Regions from separate parts of the Achromobacter deleyi genome, predicted to be linked through region 1. Evidence: predicted binding sites of a transcription regulator. Region 1 holds the regulator's gene; each other region holds the start of a gene.
What was found. Region 1 encodes FNR, which switches genes on or off when oxygen is low (the NO sensors DNR and NnrR bind a similar motif). Its sites were predicted from a motif close to TTGATNNNNATCAA; they were not measured.
Positions count from the first base shown of each region.

Region 2: azu (azurin) is a predicted target of FNR. The motif match lies at 3,640-3,653, and genes of this name have one in related genera.
Region 3: I6I07_RS08970 (DASS family sodium-coupled anion symporter) is a predicted target of FNR. The motif match lies at 4,264-4,277, and genes of this name have one in related genera.

Region 1 covers NZ_CP065997.1:4,092,614-4,099,188, forward strand. Annotated here, with positions in the region: gene I6I07_RS18610 (MFS transporter) at 1-154, opposite strand, end outside; gene I6I07_RS18615 (hypothetical protein) at 265-1,467, opposite strand; gene fnr (fumarate/nitrate reduction transcriptional regulator Fnr) at 1,482-2,210, opposite strand; gene I6I07_RS18625 (gamma-glutamylcyclotransferase family protein) at 2,334-2,765, opposite strand; gene clpB (ATP-dependent chaperone ClpB) at 2,918-5,524, shown strand; gene I6I07_RS18635 (DUF1641 domain-containing protein) at 5,675-6,115, opposite strand; gene I6I07_RS18640 (NAD(P)/FAD-dependent oxidoreductase) at 6,112-6,575, opposite strand, start outside.
Region 2 covers NZ_CP065997.1:3,608,061-3,614,635, reverse strand. Annotated here, with positions in the region: gene I6I07_RS16625 (TerC family protein) at 1-293, opposite strand, end outside; gene I6I07_RS16620 (carbonate dehydratase) at 491-1,051, shown strand; gene I6I07_RS16615 (dihydroorotase) at 1,111-2,493, shown strand; gene hisI (phosphoribosyl-AMP cyclohydrolase) at 2,507-2,998, shown strand; gene azu (azurin) at 3,091-3,540, opposite strand; gene I6I07_RS16600 (NosR/NirI family protein) at 3,996-6,170, shown strand; gene nosZ (TAT-dependent nitrous-oxide reductase) at 6,224-6,575, shown strand, end outside.
Region 3 covers NZ_CP065997.1:1,996,389-2,002,963, reverse strand. Annotated here, with positions in the region: gene I6I07_RS09000 (BON domain-containing protein) at 1-48, shown strand, start outside; gene I6I07_RS08995 (peroxiredoxin family protein) at 45-539, shown strand; gene I6I07_RS08990 (MetQ/NlpA family ABC transporter substrate-binding protein) at 717-1,505, opposite strand; gene argB (acetylglutamate kinase) at 1,839-2,741, shown strand; gene I6I07_RS08980 (pyrimidine 5'-nucleotidase) at 2,741-3,487, shown strand; gene slmA (nucleoid occlusion factor SlmA) at 3,531-4,106, shown strand; gene I6I07_RS08970 (DASS family sodium-coupled anion symporter) at 4,390-5,883, shown strand; gene I6I07_RS08965 (Ldh family oxidoreductase) at 5,896-6,575, shown strand, end outside.

The DNA.
Region 1 (6,575 bases):
GGTCGTGCGAGGGGAAGAAGGCGGGGGCGAAGTACAGGGCGAAGGCGGTATAGGCGTAGAAGTCATACCATTCGACCAGGTTGCCCATGGAGCCGACGAAGATCGCCTTGATGCGGCGTTTGGCGTCGGGCATGTCGAGATACGCTTGGCTCATATCTGTCTTCCACGGAGACGGTACCCGCCTATCTTGCGCCTGCCGGCGCGAAAATGCACCCCTGCGCGTGTCCGGGATATTTGTTCAGCTTGATGTCAATAACCGCCGCGCTACTTGCGCGGCGGCTCGATCACCGTGCAGGCGGCCGCGCCGGCGGGCGCCAGGGCGTTCTCGCCCAGCAGCGCGCGCGCGCCGCAGACCGAACCGAACATGCCCTTGTTCTCGTGGCCGACGCCGGTCACTTCGAAGCCGGCGCGGTGCAGCGTCACCGGCCGGTTGCCGCGCGCGGCGACGATGCGTTCGTATTGCAGGTAGGCGGTGCCGCGCGCCAGCCGGGTGGCGCCCTGGGCCTCGGCGCCGCAGGTCTTGTCCAGCAGGCGGTGTTCGGGATTGTTGTCGGCGCCGCCCAGCAGGTAAGTGACGTCGCGCGCCGCGTAGCGGATGAACAGGCGCGTGTCGTCGGTTTCCTGCGCGAACGGGGGCAGCTTGTCGGTGCCGTACTTGTACTGGTTGTAGGTGGGGCAGATGCCGCGCTCGTAGGGCGCGTAGCCCTTGCCGTCGGGACGCGGGCGTTCCTTGGTCAGGTACAGGTAGGACGAGGGATTGGCCACCACGTAGCGCACGGCGATGCCGTCGCGGCGCAGCGGGCCATCGATCTGGTTCAGCACGGCATAGCGTTGCACCAGCTGGGCGCCGCCGGAGTGGCCGGCCAGCACGATGCTGGCCAGGGTCGGCAGGCGCTTGCGGTCGTCCAGGCTGCGCAGCAGGTCGTCGATCACCTGGAACGAGCTGACCGGCGCCGGCCGGCCATTGGCCTGCACGCTGTCCTCGCCGTCTTCCCAGCTGGACTTGCGCCAGGCCGCCATGCCGGCGTAGCCCGAGTCGATCACGCCGACGAAGCGCGGCGCCAGGATCAGGGTGTCGTTGGCGCGGGCCGGGTTGGCCGCCAGCACCGTGGCGACGGTTTCGTAATAGGCGTCGGCGTTGCGCTTGACCCCATGGAACACGATCACGATTTGCTTGATATCGCGCAGGTCGCCGCGCGCCAGGTTCCGGTTAGCATAGACCGGTACCTTGTAGCGGTGGCCGGGCTTGCCCAGTTCGAGCGTCTGCCAGCGCGGAATCACCACCCGCTTGGGGGCGGGCGCGGGTTCATCGTAATCGTAGGGATCGGGCAGCGGCGTCTGCGCGCGCGCCGCCAGGGGCAGAAGGGCCGCCAGGGCCAGCGCCGCCGCGCTCCAGGCCCGGCGCGAATGCGGCGGACGCGGCGCCGGGTGGGGCTGCGCGGCGCCGGCTACGGCTGTGCGGCGCATGGCGCGGGCGGGCGTCAGCAGCCCTCGTGGCCCAGCAGTTGCTTGAGCGCGGGTTGGTCCAGGATGCGGACTTCGCGCTGGTTGATGCGGATCAGGCCGTCGCGCGCGAAGCGCGAGAACAGCCGGCTGACCGTTTCCAGCGTCAGGCCGAGATAGTTGCCGATTTCCTCGCGGCTCATGCGCAGCACGAATTCGGTCGACGAGTAGCCGAGCGACGCATAGCGTTGCGACAGGTTGAGCAGGAACGCGGCCAGGCGCTGTTCGGAACGCATCGAGCCCAGCGACGCCAGCATCTGGTGCGAGCGCGTGATCTCGCGGCTCATCAGGCGGCGGAACTGCTGCTGCAGCGAGGGCAGGTGGGTGGCCACGCGGTCGACTTCGTTCAGGCGGATCACGCAGACTTCGGAGTCTTCCAGGGCGACGGCGGCCGAGACATGCTTGCCCTCGAGCATGCCGTCCATGCCGACGATCTCGCCGGGCAGGTGGAAGCCGGTGATCTGGATCTGGCCGGTGGCGTCTTCGAGCTGCGTTTTCAGGCTGCCGAAGCGCACGCCGTAGACGGCGTCCAGGGGGTGATCCAGCGAATACAGCGTCTTGCCCTTTTCGAGGCGCACGCGCTCTTTCACCAGTTCGTCCAGCTTTTCTACTTCGGCGGCTGCCATCCCGACCGGGACACACACGTGGCCCAACATACACGTGGAACAGTGGGCGGCATCAGGGGCAACGGGAACCCGTTTTTGCATACGATGACCTTTATAGTGCCCGCACCCGGCGGGTAGCCTGGAGGGGCTTAAAGCGTGAAGACAGGTCTCCATTGTAGTCCGTTGTTACTACGGGTGTCTTACGGAGCGTTTTGCAGCGCATTCCTACGGCGGCATCCGGGCCGGACGGGCCTGGCGGTAGGCGACCCAGTCGTCGCCGTCGATGTCCGCCGCCGTCCCGCGCCAGGCCGGGTCGATGGGGTAATACTCGCAGGCCACCGGGGCGGCGCCGGGCGCCAGCGGCCGGGCCAGCACCGGCCGGCGCACGAAGCAGCCGGGCCGCCCGGGCGCGTATTCCTCGATCTCATCCATCAGGGCGACCAGGGCCGGGTCGACCTCGTAGATGTCGCCCAGCACCCGCCGGCCGTCGGCCACCGGGAGCAATCCGGGCCAGTCGCCGAAATCCACCAGCATGCTGGGCACGGTGGCCGCGCCCACATGGCGGGCCGGCGGCAGGCCGCGGCGGGTGGCGGCCTGCGCCAGGTCGTTGATTTCGCCCGCGCGTAGCGTGCCGTAGACAAAAACGTATATGCTCATAGTTCAGATTGTTGCTGCACGCGGATGTGTCCAAGGACATAAAGCCATGAGGCCGGCGAGGTATTGAAATACTCGCATCCGGCCGCATATTCAGGTCATCGAGCCCGCCGGCGCGTATCGGTCAGGCTCACCAACAAGCCACAACGACCATTATGCGATTCGACAAACTGACTACCAAGTTCCAGCAAGCCCTGGCCGACGCTCAGAGTCTGGCCGCCCGCAACGATCATCCCTACATCGAGCCCGTCCACGTGCTGTCGGCGTTGCTGTCCGACGCCGATAGCGGCGCCGGCAGCCTGCTGGCGCGCGCCGGCGTGGCCGTCAACCGGCTGCAGCCGGCCCTGGACGCCGCGCTCAAGGCGCTGCCCCAGGTGCAGGGCGACGACAACGTCCAGGTCGGCCGCGACCTGCAGGGCGTGCTGACCCGCACCGACAAGGAAGCCGCGCGTCGCGGCGACACCTACATCGCCAGCGAGCTGTTCCTGCTGGCCCTGGCCGACGACAAGGGCGAGGCCGGCCGCATCCTGCGCGAAGCGGGCCTGCAGAAAAAGGCCCTCGAGGCCGCCATCGACGCCGTGCGCGGCGGTGAAAACGTATCCGGCGCCGAAGGCGAATCCAACCGCGAGGCCTTGTCCAAGTACACCATGGACCTGACCGAGCGCGCCCGCCAGGGCAAGCTCGATCCGGTGATCGGCCGCGACGACGAAATCCGCCGCACCATCCAGATCCTGCAACGCCGCACCAAGAACAACCCGGTCTTGATCGGCGAACCCGGCGTGGGCAAGACCGCCATCGTCGAAGGCCTGGCGCAGCGCATCGTCAACGACGAAGTGCCCGAGACCCTGCGCGGCAAGCGCGTGCTGTCGCTCGACTTGGCCGCGCTGCTGGCCGGCGCCAAGTTCCGCGGCGAATTCGAAGAGCGCCTGAAGGCCGTGCTCAAGGAACTGTCGCAGGACGACGGCAGCAACATCGTCTTCATCGACGAGCTGCACACCATGGTCGGCGCCGGCAAGGCCGAAGGCGCGATGGACGCAGGCAACATGCTCAAGCCGGCGCTGGCGCGCGGCGAGCTGCATTGCATCGGCGCCACCACGCTGGACGAATACCGCAAGTACATCGAAAAGGACGCCGCGCTCGAACGCCGCTTCCAGAAGGTGCTGGTCGACGAACCGGATGTCGAGTCCACCATCGCCATCCTGCGCGGCCTGCAGGAACGCTATGAAATCCACCACGGCGTCGAGATCACCGACCCGGCCATCGTGGCCGCGGCCGAACTCTCGCACCGCTACATCACCGACCGCTTCCTGCCCGACAAGGCCATCGACCTGATCGACGAGGCCGGCGCCCGCATCCGCATGGAAATCGATTCCAAGCCGGAAGTGATGGACAAGCTCGACCGCCGCATCATCCAGCTCAAGATCGAGCGCGAGGCCGTCAAGAAGGAAACCGACGACGCCTCCAAGCGCCGCCTGGGCGTGATCGAGGACGAGCTCGAGAAGCTGCAACGCGAGTACAACGACTTCGAGGAAATCTGGAAGGCCGAGAAGGCCGCGGTGCAGGGCACCCAGGCCATCAAGGAAGAAATCGACAGCGTGCGCGCCGAGATGGCCGAGCTGCAGCGTAAGGGCCAGTTCGACAAGCTGGCCGAGCTGCAGTACGGCAAGCTGCCCGACCTGGAAGCGCGCCTGAAGGCCGCCGAAGTGGGCGCGGCGCAGGCGGCCGAGGAGGCCGAGGGCGGCGAGGGCCGGCCGCGTCTGTTGCGCACCCGTGTCGGCGCCGAGGAAATCGCCGAGGTCGTGTCGCGCGCCACCGGCATCCCGGTGTCCAAGATGATGCAGGGCGAACGCGAAAAGCTCTTGCACATGGAGGAATACCTGCACAAGCGCGTGGTCGGCCAGGACGAGGCCGTGCGCCTGGTGGCCGATGCCATCCGCCGTTCGCGCGCGGGCCTGGCGGATCCGTCGCGTCCGTATGGCTCGTTCCTGTTCCTGGGCCCCACCGGCGTGGGCAAGACCGAGCTGACGCGCGCGCTGGCCGAGTTCCTGTTCGACTCGGAAGAGCACATGATCCGCATCGACATGAGCGAATTCATGGAGAAGCACTCGGTGGCGCGGCTGATCGGCGCGCCGCCCGGATACGTGGGCTACGAAGAGGGCGGCTACCTGACCGAGGCCGTGCGCCGCAAGCCGTACAGCGTGGTGCTGCTCGATGAAGTCGAGAAGGCCCACCCGGACGTCTTCAACGTGCTGCTGCAGGTGCTGGACGACGGCCGCCTGACCGACGGCCAGGGCCGCACCGTGGACTTCCGCAACACCGTCATCGTGATGACGTCCAACCTGGGGTCGCAGCACATCCAGACGCTGGCCGGCCAGCCGTACGACGTGGTCAAGGAAGTGGTCTGGGGCGAGCTCAAGCAGACGCTGCGGCCCGAGTTCCTGAACCGCATCGACGAAGTGGTGGTGTTCCACGGCCTGGAAGCGCAGCACATCGAGTCCATCGCCCGCATTCAGCTGCGCCGCCTGGCCGAGCGCCTGGAAAAGCAGGAGATGCGCCTGGAAGTGACCGAGCCCGCGCTGGCGGAACTGGCCCGCGATGGCTTCGATCCGGTGTTCGGGGCGCGTCCGCTCAAGCGCGCCATCCAGCAGCAGATCGAGAACCCGGTCGCGCGCTTGATCCTGGAAGGCCAGTTCGGTCCGCGCGACGTGGTGCCGGTGGACTGGCGCGACGGCAAGTTCGTGTTCACGCGCACGTTGCAGTAAATCCGCGGTCCGGTCCGCTCAGGACCGGTGCGCGCCCCGCCCCGGGGACGGTATTCAGGATAGGGACACGCGTCCCTTCCCCGATGCCGTTCCCGGGGTTTTCTTTTGCCCGCCAGACCGGCGCCGGGAAGACGGCGCCGGACCGTGGCGTCACGAGGGCGCGTAGTCCTGCCGCTGCTGGCCCAGCTGCCGGCCCAGGCCTTGAAGCGTGCGCAACAGCAGCGCCAAGCCGCGCCGCGTGTCCTCGTCGCGTGACAGCTGAAACAGCCCGGCCAGGCCCGGCGGATGCGCCTCTCGCATGCCCTGGGCCTGGGCCATGCGCCAGGCGTTGGACGCGGTCCAGGCGGCGCCGCTGACCTGTTCCGATAGCGTGCCCAGTTTTTCCACCATCGGCGCATCGAGCAGGTCGACCAGATCGGAGGCCAGCGCCAGCAGGTCGACAATGTTGTCCAGCCGTCCGCTGTCGGCCAGCGGCTGGAGCTTGTCCGCCAGCTGCGCCAGCGCATCGCCGCCGTTTGCCGCGGGCGGCGCGTCGAACACGGTGGCGCATTGCCCGGTGGTGGGCGGGTTGGTGTCTTGCGGCGCGTTCATAGCATTCCCCTGGCGACGGACCAATACAGGCCCCGGTTGAAGCCATGCCGCAGCAGGCCGCCCAGCTTGGTCGGCGGCGTCGGCCGCACGTCGTGGGTGTAGTCGTACCAAAGCGGCATGCCGGCGTTCAAGCCCATCTGCGCCACCGCCTGCACCCGGCCGTCGTAAGCGCTGCACGGATGCCCCAGGCGGATCTCGCCGGCGATATTGTTGGCGATGACGGGGGCCTGGTTGTGGCATGAGCCGCCGGCCTTGCTGACCGGCAGATCCACGGTGTCGCCGATCACGTAGACATTGCGCAGGCCATAGACCTGCAGGGTCTCGTGATCGGTGGGCAGCCAGCCTTCGTCATTGGGCGCCTGCGAGACTCCCGATTCCAGCACCGCGTCGACCGCGCGGATCGGCGGCGTGGCCATGAGGATGTCGAACGGCTGTTCGACGCCTTCCTCCGAATAGGCGA
Region 2 (6,575 bases), 480 kb from region 1:
AGCAGGAAGAAACCGCCGGCCATGAGGATCAGGTCGCGCCCCGAGGGCGACAGCGGTCCGACCGAAAACAGGGGGGTGGTCAGGGTGACCAGCCACGACATGACCGACAACAGGCCAAGCCGCATGACGAGCGCCAGGCTCAGGCCAAGGATGCGCGCGCGGTCGCGTTGCGACGGCGGCAGCTTGTCCGCCAGGATGGCGATGAAAATCAGGTTATCGATTCCCAGGACGATCTCAAGGACGACCAGGGTAAGCAAGCCGACCCACGCAGCGGGGTCCAGCAGCCACTCCATCAGGAGCTCCAGAAGTTACACGACCGGTAATCGTACCCGGAAAATGCGTGACACGCCGGTGACACGGGTCGTGCGGATGACGGATGGGCGAGGCCTGCATCCTCATCTCCGGCGCTTTTCGAGCGGGCGCTTGCGATCGATATTGTTATATTATAACATTTCATTTAACGGCGCCCTCCTCATCGTCAAGACCTCCCATGATCCGCAAGAACCCGCGCGGCGACCTGCCGCAGATCCACCCCAGCGCCTTCGTCGACCCCACCGCCATTCTCTGCGGCCTGGTCGTCGTGGAGGAAAACGTCTTCATCGGTCCCTACGCCGTCATCCGCGCCGACGAGATGGACGCGCAGGGCCACATCGACCCGATCGTGATCGGCGCGCACTCCAACATCCAGGACGGCGTGGTGATCCATTCCAAGTCGGGCGCGCGCGTGCGCATCGGCCAGCGCACGTCGATCGCGCACCGCGCCATCGTGCATGGCCCCTGCGCGGTGGGCGATGGCGTGTTCATCGGCTTCAACAGCGTGTTGTTCAACTGTACGGTCGAGGACGGCTGCGTGGTGCGCTACAACGCGGTGGTCGACGGCGTCCACCTGCCACCGGGCTTCTACGTGCGATCGACCGAGCGCATCGGCCCGGACACCGATCTTGCGTCGCTGCCCCAGGTGCCCGCCGCGGCCAGCGAGTTTTCCGAAGACGTGGCGCGCACCAACAACGCGCTGGTGCATGGCTACAAGAACATCCAGAACGAGTTCTGAATGACTGCCCAGCCACCCGCCAAGTCCATCGCCGTCACGCCACGCCAGGAAACCCCCGCATGATCGGCGCCGAGCAACCCTTCCGGCGGCAGGCCGACCTGCTGGTGCACGGCGGCACCGTGCTGCTGCCCGGCGGCACGATGGCGCCCGTCGACATCGCGGCGCGAGACGGCCGCGTGGTGGCGTTGGGCAGCCTGGACGACTGGCGCGCGGACACCACGCTGGATGCCACCGGCCTGCATGTCCTGCCCGGCGTCATCGACAGCCAGGTGCATTTCCGCGAACCTGGCCTGACCCACAAGGAAACCCTCGAAGCCGGCACCCGCGGCGCGGTGCTGGGCGGCGTGACCGGCATTTTCGAGATGCCGAACACCAGCCCGCTGACGCTCACGGCCGCCGACTTGCAGGCCAAGCTCGACGCGGCGCGCGGTCGCGCCTGGTGCGACCATGCGTTCTACATCGGCGGCTCCGCCGTCAATGCCGAGCGGCTGGCCGAGCTGGAAAACCTGCCCGGCTGCGCCGGCGTCAAGGTCTTCATGGGCAGTTCATTCGGCGATCTGCTGGCCGATGACACCGAGGTGCTGCGCCGCATCCTGCGCCACGGCCGCCGCCGCATGGCCGTGCACGCCGAGGACGAGGCCCGGCTGCGCGAGCGCAAATCGATCGTGCTGCCCAGCGGCGACGTCCGCCTGCATCCCCACTGGCGCGACGTCGAAAGCGCGCTGATCGCGACGCGGCGCATCGTGCGGTTGGCGGCTGAAGCCCACCGGCGGCTGCATGTATTGCACGTCTCCAGCGCCGAGGAAATCGCTTTCCTGGCCGAGCACAAGCGACGCGTCAGCGTCGAAGTCACGCCGCATCACCTGACGTTGCACGCGCCCGACTGCTACGAACGACTGGGCAGCCTCGCGCAGATGAATCCGCCGGTCCGCGAGCCGCGCCACCAGGATGCGCTGTGGCAAGGCATTCGCGACGGCGTGGTCGATGTCATCGGCAGCGACCACGCGCCGCACACTCTGGAAGAGAAGGCCAGGCGCTATCCGCAATCTCCCAGCGGCATGACCGGCGTGCAGACCCTGCTGCCGCTGATGCTCGACCACGTGCATGCCGGCCGCCTGAGCCTGCCGCGCCTGGCGGACCTGACCAGCGCCGGCCCGGCGCGCCTGTTCGGCCTCGAAGGCAAGGGCCGCATCGCACTGGGCTATGACGCCGATTTCAGCATCGTCGACCTGCAGGCATGCCGAACCATCCGCAACGACTGGATCGCCAGCGTCAGCGGCTGGACGCCGTACGACGGCCTGCGCGTCACGGGCTGGCCCATTCACACCGTCGTGCGCGGCCATGCCGTCGTGCGCGACGAGGCCTTGGCCGATGCCGCCCCGCCGGGACAGCCGCTGCGGTTCCTGGAAGCCACGCCGGCCTCCCCCTCCCTCGATTCCTGAAAGAGTGTGTCCCATGCGCCAAGAAACCACGCCACCCCGCAACGCCTTGTTCGCGCCGCGTCTGTCCATCGAACAGGTGGAAGAAGGCCGGGCGCTGGCGCCGAAGTTCGATGAACGCGGCCTGATCGCCTGCGTCACCACCGATGCCGGCAGCGGCGAGGTGCTGATGCTGGGCTACATGAACCGCGAAGCGCTGGGGCAGACCATCCGGACCGGCCAGGCGCATTACTGGAGCCGCTCGCGGCAAGCGCTCTGGCACAAGGGCGCGACCAGCGGACTGATTCAGCAGGTCCGCGAGATCCGCGTGGACGACGACCAGGACGCGATCTGGCTGCGGGTGGACATCGACGGCGGCGCGAGTTGCCACGTCGGCTATCGCTCCTGCTTCTACCGCGTCGTGCCCCACGGGCAGGACGCGGCCGGGCCACTGGCGTTCACCGAAAGCAAGAAGGTGTTCGATCCGGTCGAGGTGTACGGCGATGCCCCCAACCCCACGCAACTCTGATCCTTCTCCGTGGCACAAGCGGGCGCCATGCCGACGCCCAAAAAAAACCGGCGTCGGCCGCCGGTTCGCTTCGCGCTCGTGCCGGGACGGACTCAACCGCCCAGCTTGAGCGTGCCCTTCATCATGGCCCAGTGCCCGGGGAACGAGCAGAAGTAGGCGTAGTTCTCGCCCGCGGCGATCTTGGACACGTCGAACGTGACCGAATCGGATTCGCCGCCGCCGATGACCTTGGTGTGGGCGATGACGCGGGTGTCGCCCGCCTTGACGTAGTCCTGCGCCAGGCCGGCGCCCATGCCGTCGGTGGCGACGCCCTGCTTGTCGGCGTCCTTGGTCAGCACCAGGTTGTGGCCCATGGCGACCTTGGCCATCTTGCCGACGTGCTTCAGGTGCACGGTGAACTGCTTGCAGCTCTTGTCGACGACGATTTCCTTGACGTTGTACTGCATGGCGTCGTTGCTTTCGACGGTGGCTTCGCATTGCGCGGCAAGCGCGGGCAGGCTGGCGGCCGACAGCAGGATGGCCAGGGTGGTTTTGGCAAGCATTGAATCTTCTCCGATGACTGAACGGTGTATCTGCGCGCTGCCGGACTCCGCCCGCAACGCCACCGCGCACCAGTCTAGGAGGGCCCCCCGGCAAGCCGCTTGATGCGCATCAAGTGAAGCGCGCTTACCTGCGCACATCCCTACGGTCAATAGGGCTATTACTGATTACGCATGGCAAATTGACAAACCGCAACGTGCGCCGTGGCACCGATTCGTAGGATGGCTGCAAACCAACACCAACAAAGAGTCGAAGCATGCGCGGCAGTCTGGCGGCACATCACGGGGCACGTGGCGGGGCAGGTGGCAAGGCACGTAGCGGGGAAAATGGCGCGACAAGTGGTGCGACAAGCGGCGGGGCCCATCGCGGCGCACGGCACGAGCCGCATCGGGGAGTCCAGCGCGGATCCCCGCTTGCCGTCCGGGTCTTCCTCTCCCTCTTGCTGTTGTGCTGTGCATTGGCCGCCACCGCCGCCCAGGCGCAACGGCTGCCCGACTTCCTGAAGACCGTTTCCATCGCCGACCTCTTCCCCGGCGCCGACCGCATCGGCCCGCCCGAGGGCAAGCCCATGACCGCGCGCGTCTATGCCGGCGAACGCGCCGTGGGACGCCTCTACCTGACCTCCGACGTGGTCAACACCCGCGGCTATTCCAGCAAGCCCATCGACGTGCTGGTGGGACTGGCGGACAACGGCCGCATCGTCGGCGCCCGGCTGGTGGAACATCACGAGCCCATCGTGCTGATCGGCATTCCGCAAGCCAAGGTCGATCACTTCATCCAGGGCTACGTCGGCCTGAACTTCATCGACAGCCCGCCGCGCCACGGCGCGCCGCCGCCGGTGGACATCATCAGCGGCGCCACCGTCACCCTCATGGTGATCGGCGACAGCATCACGCGCTCGGCCATCGCGGTGGCGCGCGCCTACGGCGTGGATGGCGCCGGCGCCGCCAGCGCCGCGCCCGCCGCCACGGCGGCCGCGCCCGCGCGGCGGATCGACGACACACGCGACGCGGTCGAATCCTGGCAGGCCCTGCTCGACGCCGGCGCGGTGCGCAACCTGCGGCTGGCGCCCGCGGACGTCAACCGCGTGTTCCGCGAATCGGGCCGCCAGGACGCGGCCGAACGCGGCCAGGAAGCGGCCGACGACGACGTCTTCATCGACCTGTACGTGGCGCTGGCCAGCGTGCCGTCCATTGGCCGCAGCCTGCTTGGCGACGCGGAATGGCAGCGCCTGAAGGAGCGCTTGAAGCCCGGCCAGCAGGCCATCCTGGTGGCGGGCAACGGCGCCTATTCGTTCAAGGGTTCGGGCTACGTGCGCGGCGGCATCTTCGACCGCATCGAGATCATCCAGGACGAAGGCAGCTTCCGCTTCCGCGACCGCAATCACCAGCGCCTGGCCGACGTCGCCGCGCAGGGCGCGCCGGCCCTGCGCGAAGTGGCGCTGTTCGTGGTGCCGGAGGACGCCGCGTTCGATCCGGTCAAACCGTGGCGGCTGCAATTGATGGTGCAACGCGTGCTGAGCGTGTCGGACAAGGCCTTCGTCACGTTCGACCTGCCGTACGCCCTGCCCGACCGCTACACCCGCGCCGCGCCCGGCGCCACGCCGGCCGCCTCGGCGCCGGCCCCCGCAGCGGCGGCCGAGGACGCCGCCCCGCCCGCGCTGTGGCAGCAGATCTGGCACGGCAAGGCCGCGCAGGTGGCGATCCTGACGGTGGCGCTGATCGTGCTGGTGGGCATCTTCTTCTTCCAGGACCAGCTGACCAGCCGGCCGCTGCTGCATGACCGGCTGCGCCTGGCGTTCCTGGCCTTCGCGCTGTTCTGGATCGGCTGGTACGGCCAGGCGCAGCTGTCGATCGTCAACGTGCTGACGTTCTTCTCGGCGCTGCGCACCGACTTCCGCTGGGATTACTTCCTGATGGACCCGCTGGTGTTCATCCTGTGGTGCGCCACCGCCATCTCGATGGTGTTCTGGAACCGCGGCGCCTTCTGCGGCTGGCTGTGCCCGTTCGGCGCGCTGCAGGAACTGGCCAACCGCGTCGCCAGGCGCCTGGGCCTGCGCCAGGTCACGGTGCGCCATGGCGTCAACCAGCGCCTGTCGACGCTGAAGTACGTGATCTTCCTGGTGCTGTTCGGCTTCTCGCTGTACGACCTGGCGCTGGCCGAGCGGCTGGCCGAGGTCGAGCCGTTCAAGACCGCCATCATCCTGCGTTTCGTGCGCGACTGGCCGTTCGTGCTGTTCGCGGTGGCGCTGCTGGTCGCGGGCCTGTTCATCGAACGCTTCTTCTGCCGCTACCTCTGTCCGCTGGGCGCCGCGCTGGCGATTCCGGCGCGGCTGCGCATCTTCGACTGGCTGCGCCGCTACCGCGACTGCGGCAACCCCTGTCAACGCTGCACCAAGGAATGCCCGGTTCAAGCCATCGAGCCGACCGGCGAGATCAACCCGAACGAGTGCATCCAGTGCCTGCATTGCCAGATGCTCTACCACCACAAGCAGAAGTGCCCGCACCTGATCCAGAAGCACGGCAAACGCGAGCGGCGCCGCGCCGAAGACAGCGAGCCGGCGGTGCAGGAAGTGGTGGTGCACCGCGCGCCCAATCCGAACCCGCCCGCGCCCGCCGCGCCCGAATCCTGATTCCCGATTTCCGTACCGCGGCGCGAGACGCCGTTCCTATCAAGGAGTTATTCATGTCCGACAAGAACCCCGACAAGACCGGCCTGAGCCGCCGCAGCTTCCTGGGAACCGCCGCCATCACCGGCGCCGCCGGCCTGGTGGGCGGCGCACAGTTGTCCACCGCCCACGGCAAGGACGCCAAGGCCGGCGCCGCCGGCCAGACGGGCCACGTCGCGCCCGGCGAGCTGGACGAATACTATGCCTTCAACTCCAGCGGCCAGTCGGGCGAAGTGCGCGTGCTGGGCCTGCCGTCGATGCGCGAACTGGTGCGCATCCCGGTCTTCAACCACTGCAGCGCCACCGGCTGGGGCCGCACCAACGAAAGCCGCAGGATCCTGACCGAGGGCCTGACGCCCGAGACCCGCG
Region 3 (6,575 bases), 2.1 Mb from region 1:
AGCGCGCCCAGCGGTGGCAGCGCCGTAGAGGCCATGCCCATCAAATGAAAAAAGCCATCGTAGCCCTGGCCGTCCTGGTGGCGGTCGGTATCGGCGCCTGGTTCGTCATGCGCCCGGCCCAGACCGCGCCCAACGTCACCTTCACCACGCTGGAAGGCAAGACCTTCTCGATGCAGGATCTGCGCGGCAAGGTGGTGCTGGTGAAATTCTGGGCCACCAGCTGTGTCACCTGCGTCAAGCAGATGCCCGAAACCATCTCCGCCTATAACGAATACGCGGGCAAGGGCTACGAGGCCATCGCGGTCGCCATGGACTACGATCCGCCCAACTTCGTGCTGAACTTCACCGAAAGCCGCAAGCTGCCGTTCCCGGTGGCGCTGGACACCAAGGGCGACATCGCCCGCGCCTTCGGCGACATCCGCCTGACGCCCACCGCGTTCCTGATCGACAAGCAGGGACACATTATCAAGCGCTACCTGGGCGAATACGACGTGGCCGAGTTCCACGCCACCGTCGAAAAGGCGCTGGCCGCCGGCTGATCCCGCCCCGTCCGCCACCGCCCCTTGAACCGCCCGCTTGCCGGGCGGTTTTCATTTGACCGCGTCCGGACGTCGCCGGCAGCCAGCGCCGGACCCGGGCCGGGAGCCACCCGCCCCAAAAAGAAAACCGCCCGCATGCGCGGGCGGTTCTGGCGAAGCGGGCGGTCTGCGTCGCGATCAGAACGCCGGCACCACGGCGCCCTTGTACTTGTCGAGGATGAACTTCTTCACCTCGGGCGAGTGCAGCGCGTTGACCAGCTTCTTGATCCCCGGCGCGTCCTTGTTGTCGGCGCGGGTCACCAGGATGTTGGCGTACGGCGAATCGGCGCCTTCGATGAACAGCGCGTCCTTGGTCGGCACCAGGCCGGCTTCGAGCGCGTAGTTGGTGTTGATCAGGGCCAGGTCGACGTCATCCAGCGAGCGCGGCAGCATGGCGGCCTCGAGTTCGCGGAACTTCAGCTTCTTGGGGTTCTCGACCACATCGGCGGCGGTCGCCAGGATGTTGGACGGATCCTTCAGCTTGATGATGCCCTGCTTCTGCAGCAGCACCAGCGCGCGGCCGCCGTTGGACGGGTCGTTCGGGATGGCGACGATGGCGCCGTCCTTCAACTCTGCCAGGGTCTTGATCTTCTTGGAGTAGCCGCCGAAGGGTTCGACGTGCACCAGGGCGACCGGCACCAGCGTGGCCTTGCGGTCCTTGTTGAAGGTGTCCAGGTAGGGCTTGTGCTGGAAGAAGTTGGCGTCCAGCTGCTTGTCGGCCAGCTGCAGGTTCGGCTGCACGTAGTCGTTGAAGACCTTGATGTCGAGTTCCACGCCTTCCTTGGCCAGCTGCGGCTTGACCACTTCCAGGATCTCGGCGTGCGGGACCTGGGTGGCGCCCACCACGATCTTTTCGGCATGGGCGGCGGTGGCCGCCACCAGCAGAGCCGACGCCACCAGGGCGGAACGGACGAAATTCAAACGCATGAGTTGCCTCTTTTATAGGTAGAAATTGGGGGCAAATGCCCAGCCGGTGTGGAGAATCCCCCTCGTGAGGGGCGCTCCGTTGCGAAAACGCCCCCAATTTACCCCAATGCCGGTTATTTGTCGGGCATATGAACATGGGTTTAAAGCATAAGAAACCTGCGGGGACTACAATCCGTCGTATGCTTGCGCTACCGCGTTGCCAACGCGTTCCTGTGCAGGCATTTTTTACTGCCGGACCCCACGCCCCCACGGGGGGCAATGCCATCGCGCCATCAGCGGCGCAGGCTTTCAACCTCTAACTCTCATACCCTACTTATTGCCGACTTAGCTGCCATGACCGACACCCCCGACCCTGCTGCCGTCTCGTCTCCTGCTGTCAAAGCCGCGGTGCTCTCCGAAGCGCTGCCTTATATTCGACGATTCCACGGCAAAACCATCGTGGTCAAGTACGGCGGCAACGCCATGACGGAAGAGCGATTGCAACGCAGCTTCGCGCATGACGTGGTGTTGCTCAAGCTGGTCGGCCTGAATCCGGTGGTGGTGCACGGCGGCGGTCCGCAGATCGACGACGCGCTGCGCCGCATCGGCAAGCAGGGCACCTTCATCCAGGGCATGCGCGTCACCGACGCCGAGACCATGGAAGTGGTCGAATGGGTGCTGGGCGGCCAGGTCCAGCAGGACATCGTCATGATGATCAACGAGGTCGGCGGCAAGGCCGTGGGCCTGACCGGCAAGGACGGCGGACTGATCCAGGCCCAGAAGAAGCTGATGGCCAACAAGGAAAATCCCGCCGAACCGATCGACATCGGCTTCGTCGGCGACATCACGCTGGTCGAGCCGGCGGTGGTCAAGGCCTTGCAGGACGACCAGTTCATTCCGGTCATCTCGCCCATTGGCTACGGTGAAGACGGCACCGCCTACAACATCAACGCCGACGTCGTCGCCGGCAAGATGGCCGAAGTGCTGGGCGCCGAAAAGCTGCTGATGCTGACCAACACCCCGGGCGTGCTGGACAAGGCGGGCAAGCTGCTGCGCAGCCTGTCGGCCCAGACCATCGACGAGCTGTTCGCCGACGGCACCATCTCGGGCGGCATGCTGCCCAAGATCTCGTCCGCGCTGGATGCCGCCAAGAACGGCGTCAACTCGGTGCACATCGTCGACGGCCGCGTGCCGCACTGCCTGCTGCTGGAAATCCTGACCGACCAAGGCGTTGGCACGATGATCAGCTCGCACTGATGCGAGCGCTGCGCACCCTGCTGCGGCCGGCGGTGCGCCAGCGCCGCTCGCGCCGCACCGCCACAGGCGCCCCCGGGCGCCTGTGGTTGTTTGATCTGGACAACACGCTCCACGACACCTCCCACGCCATCTTTCCGCGGATCGACCACGGCATGACCATGGCCGTGGCCGAGGCGCTGGACGTCGACGTCGATACCGCCAACGCGGTGCGCAAGCAGTACTGGCAGCGCTACGGCGCGACGATGATCGGCATGGTCCGCAACCATGGCGTCGACCCGCACGCCTTCCTGCACCGCAGCCACGACTTCGACGTCGACCCGCTGGTGCGCGCCGAGAAGGCGCTGGCCTACAAGCTGCGGCAGCTGCCCGGCCGCAAGGTGCTGCTGACCAACGCGCCGCTGCATTACGCGCGCGCCGTGCTGCGGCGGTTGGGCATCCTGCGCCAGTTCGACAGCCTGTGGGCCATCGAGCACATGCGGCTGCACGGCGAGTTCCGTCCCAAGCCTTCGCCTGCCCTGCTGCGCTACGTGCTGGCGCGCGAAGGCGTGCCGGCGCGCCAGGCGGTGCTGGTCGAAGACACGCTCGCCAACTTGCGCGGCGCCCGTCGCGCCGGACTGCGCACGGTGCACGTATTCCATCCCGGCACGCCCTTTTCGCGCGGTCGCGCGCAGCGGCCGTCGTATGTCGACTTGCGGGTAAACTGCGTCAGTGATCTGCTGCTGCGCCGGCGCCCCCTGCGGGGCTAGCGCTCCCTCCCCCACCCCTGCCTGCGTACCACCAGACCCGTCCATGGCGAGCAAACCCGGCGAGCGCAAGACCCAGATTCTGCAGACCCTGGCCGAGATGCTGGAGCAGCCGCACGCCTCGCGCATCACCACGGCGGCGCTGGCCGCCCGCCTGGCGGTCTCGGAAGCCGCGCTCTACCGACATTTCGCCAGCAAGGCGCAGATGTTCGAGGGGCTGATCGAGTTCATCGAGACCAGCATCTTCACGCTGGTGAACCAGATCGCGATCGCCGAACCCTATGGCCTGTCGCAGGCGCACCAGACGGTGTCGATGCTGCTGACGTTCTCGGAACGCAACAAGGGCATGACGCGGGTGCTGACCGGCGACGCCCTGGTCACCGAGGACAACCGCCTGCAAGAACGGATCAACCACATCAACGACCGCATCGAGGCGTCGTTGAAGCAATCGCTGCGCATCGCCGTCACCGATGGCGGCCTGCCGCCCGAGGCCAACGTGGCCGCGCACGCCAGCCTGCTGACGCACCTGGTGCTGGGACGGTGGCTGCGCTATGCCCAGAGCGGCTGGCGCGTGGCGCCCACGCTGCACCTGGACGAACAATTGCGCCTGGCGCTGGGCTGACCCATTCGCGCCATAACACGAACGAATTAACTGTCCTGCACGACTGTTGTTCCGTTATTTGTTTGTTTTTATGCAACATTCGCAGGGTTGCGATTTTCGCGGGCGGACGAGCATAATCTCCGGATCGGTTTTCCGACAAGCACGATTGTCCCTCGAGTTGATATGCATCAATACGGGTTTTCCTTAATGCCGTCACGATCATTCTGTAGCGTCGGCACTTCGTTTTGATCCAGCCCAGGGCTGTGACGAGGTGCCGTCAGTTTGACCTCAACCGGAGATGGATATGACTGCGGAAACCGCTGTCCCTGCCTCGCAAGCCCCCAAGAAAGCCAAAATTCCGATCGGCCTGGTCGCCGGTTTCCTCGTCATGATCGGCGTGCTGATGATGCCCCTGCCGGCCGACCTGCCCGTCGCCGGCCATCGCATGTTGGCGATCCTCGCATTCGCGGTGGTGGTGTGGATCACGGAAGCCGTGTCCTACGAAGCCAGCGCGATCATGATCACGACGCTGATGGCCTTCCTGCTGGGCACCGCGCCCACCGTGAAGGATCCGCAGGTGCTGTACGGCACCTCCGCCGCCATCAGCATGGCGCTGACCGGCTTCGCCAACTCGGCGCTGGCGCTGGTCACCGGCGCGCTGTTCATCGCCGCGGCCATGACCTTCACCGGACTGGACCGGCGCATCGCGCTGGTGACGCTGTCCAAGGTCGGCACCAGCACGCGCCGCATCCTGATCGGATGTATCGCAGTGACCATCGTGCTGAGCCTGGTGGTGCCCAGCGCCACCGCCCGCAGCGCCGCCGTGGTGCCCATCATGATGGGCGTGATCGCGGCCTTCGGCGTGGACAAGCGCTCGAACATCGCCGCCGGCATCATGATCATCGTGGCGCAGGCCACCAGCATCTGGAACGTCGGCATCCAGACCGCCGCCGCGCAGAACCTGCTGACGGTCGGCTTCATGGAAAAGATGCTGGGCCAGCGCGTGGCCTGGTCGGACTGGCTGATCGCCGGCGCCCCGTGGTCGCTGATCATGTCGGCCGTGCTGATCATCATCGTGCTCAAGCTGCTGCCGCCGGAAAGCGACAGCATCGCCGGGGGCAAGGAAGCCGTCGAGAAATCGCTGCTTGAACTGGGCCCCATGACGGGCGCGCAAAAGCGCCTGATGGCCGTGTCGGTCATGCTGCTGCTGTTCTGGTCGACCGAAGGCAAGCTGCACAAGTTCGACACCACCTCGACCACCTACTTCGGCCTGGTCCTGCTGCTGCTGCCGCGCTTTGGCGTGATGACCTGGAAAGACGTGCAATCGCGCATCCCATGGGGCACCGTGATCGTGTTCGGCGTCGGCATCAGCCTGGGCACCGCGCTGCTGACCACGCAGGCCGGCCAATGGCTGGGCAACCAGGTGGTGGCGCATACCGGTCTCGACCATCTCGGCCCGCTGGCGATCTTCGCGATCCTGTCGGCCTTCCTGATCATCATCCACCTGGGGTTCGCCAGCGCCACCGCGCTGACCTCGGCGATGCTGCCGATCCTGATCTCGGTGCTGGCCACGCTGCCGGGCGACTTCAGCCGCCTGGGCATGACCATGCTGCTGGGCTTCGTGGTGAGCTACGGCTTCATCCTGCCGATCAACGCGCCGCAGAACATGGTGTGCCTGGGCACCGAAACCTTCAACGCCAAGCAGTTCGCCAAGGTCGGCATCCTGGTCACCATCATCGGCTACGCGCTGATGATGCTGATGGGCATGACCTACTGGCGCTGGCTCGGCTGGCTGTAAGGAGATCGCATCATGAAAATCTCCATTGCCCAAGCCAATGAATACGGCCGCCGCGTGCTGATGGCGCAAGGCGTGCCCGAGGACATCGCCCGCGACGTGGCCGAGCACCTGGTGGAGTCCGACCGGGTCGGCTACACCAGCCACGGCCTGTCGATCCTCACGAACTACCGGCGCGTGCTGAGCGAAGGCCTGGCGCAGACCGACGGCCGTCCCGAGCTGCTCAACGACCGCGGCGCCATGCTGGCCTACGACGGCCACAACGGCCTGGGCCAGTACGTCGGCAAAGTCGTGATCGAGGAGGCCATCGAACGCACGCAGGCGCACGGCCAGTGCATCCTGACGCTGCGCCGCAGCCATCACCTGGGCCGCATGGGCCACTATGGCGAGATGGTGGCGGCCAAGGGCCTGATCCTGCTGGCCTTCACCAACGTGATCAACCGCGCGCCCACGGTGGCGCCGTTCGGCGGCGCGCGCGCCTGCCTGACGACCAATCCGCTGTGCTTCGCCGGCCCGCTGCCGGGTGGCCGCCCGCCGTTCATCGTCGACATGGCGACCAGCTCGATCGCGGTGAACAAGGCCCGCGTGCTGGCGGCCAAGGGCGAACAGGCGCCCCCGGGATCGCTGATCGACGCGCAAGGCAATCCGACCACGGACCCGGGCGCGCTGTTCGCCGATCCCCCCGGCGCGCTGCT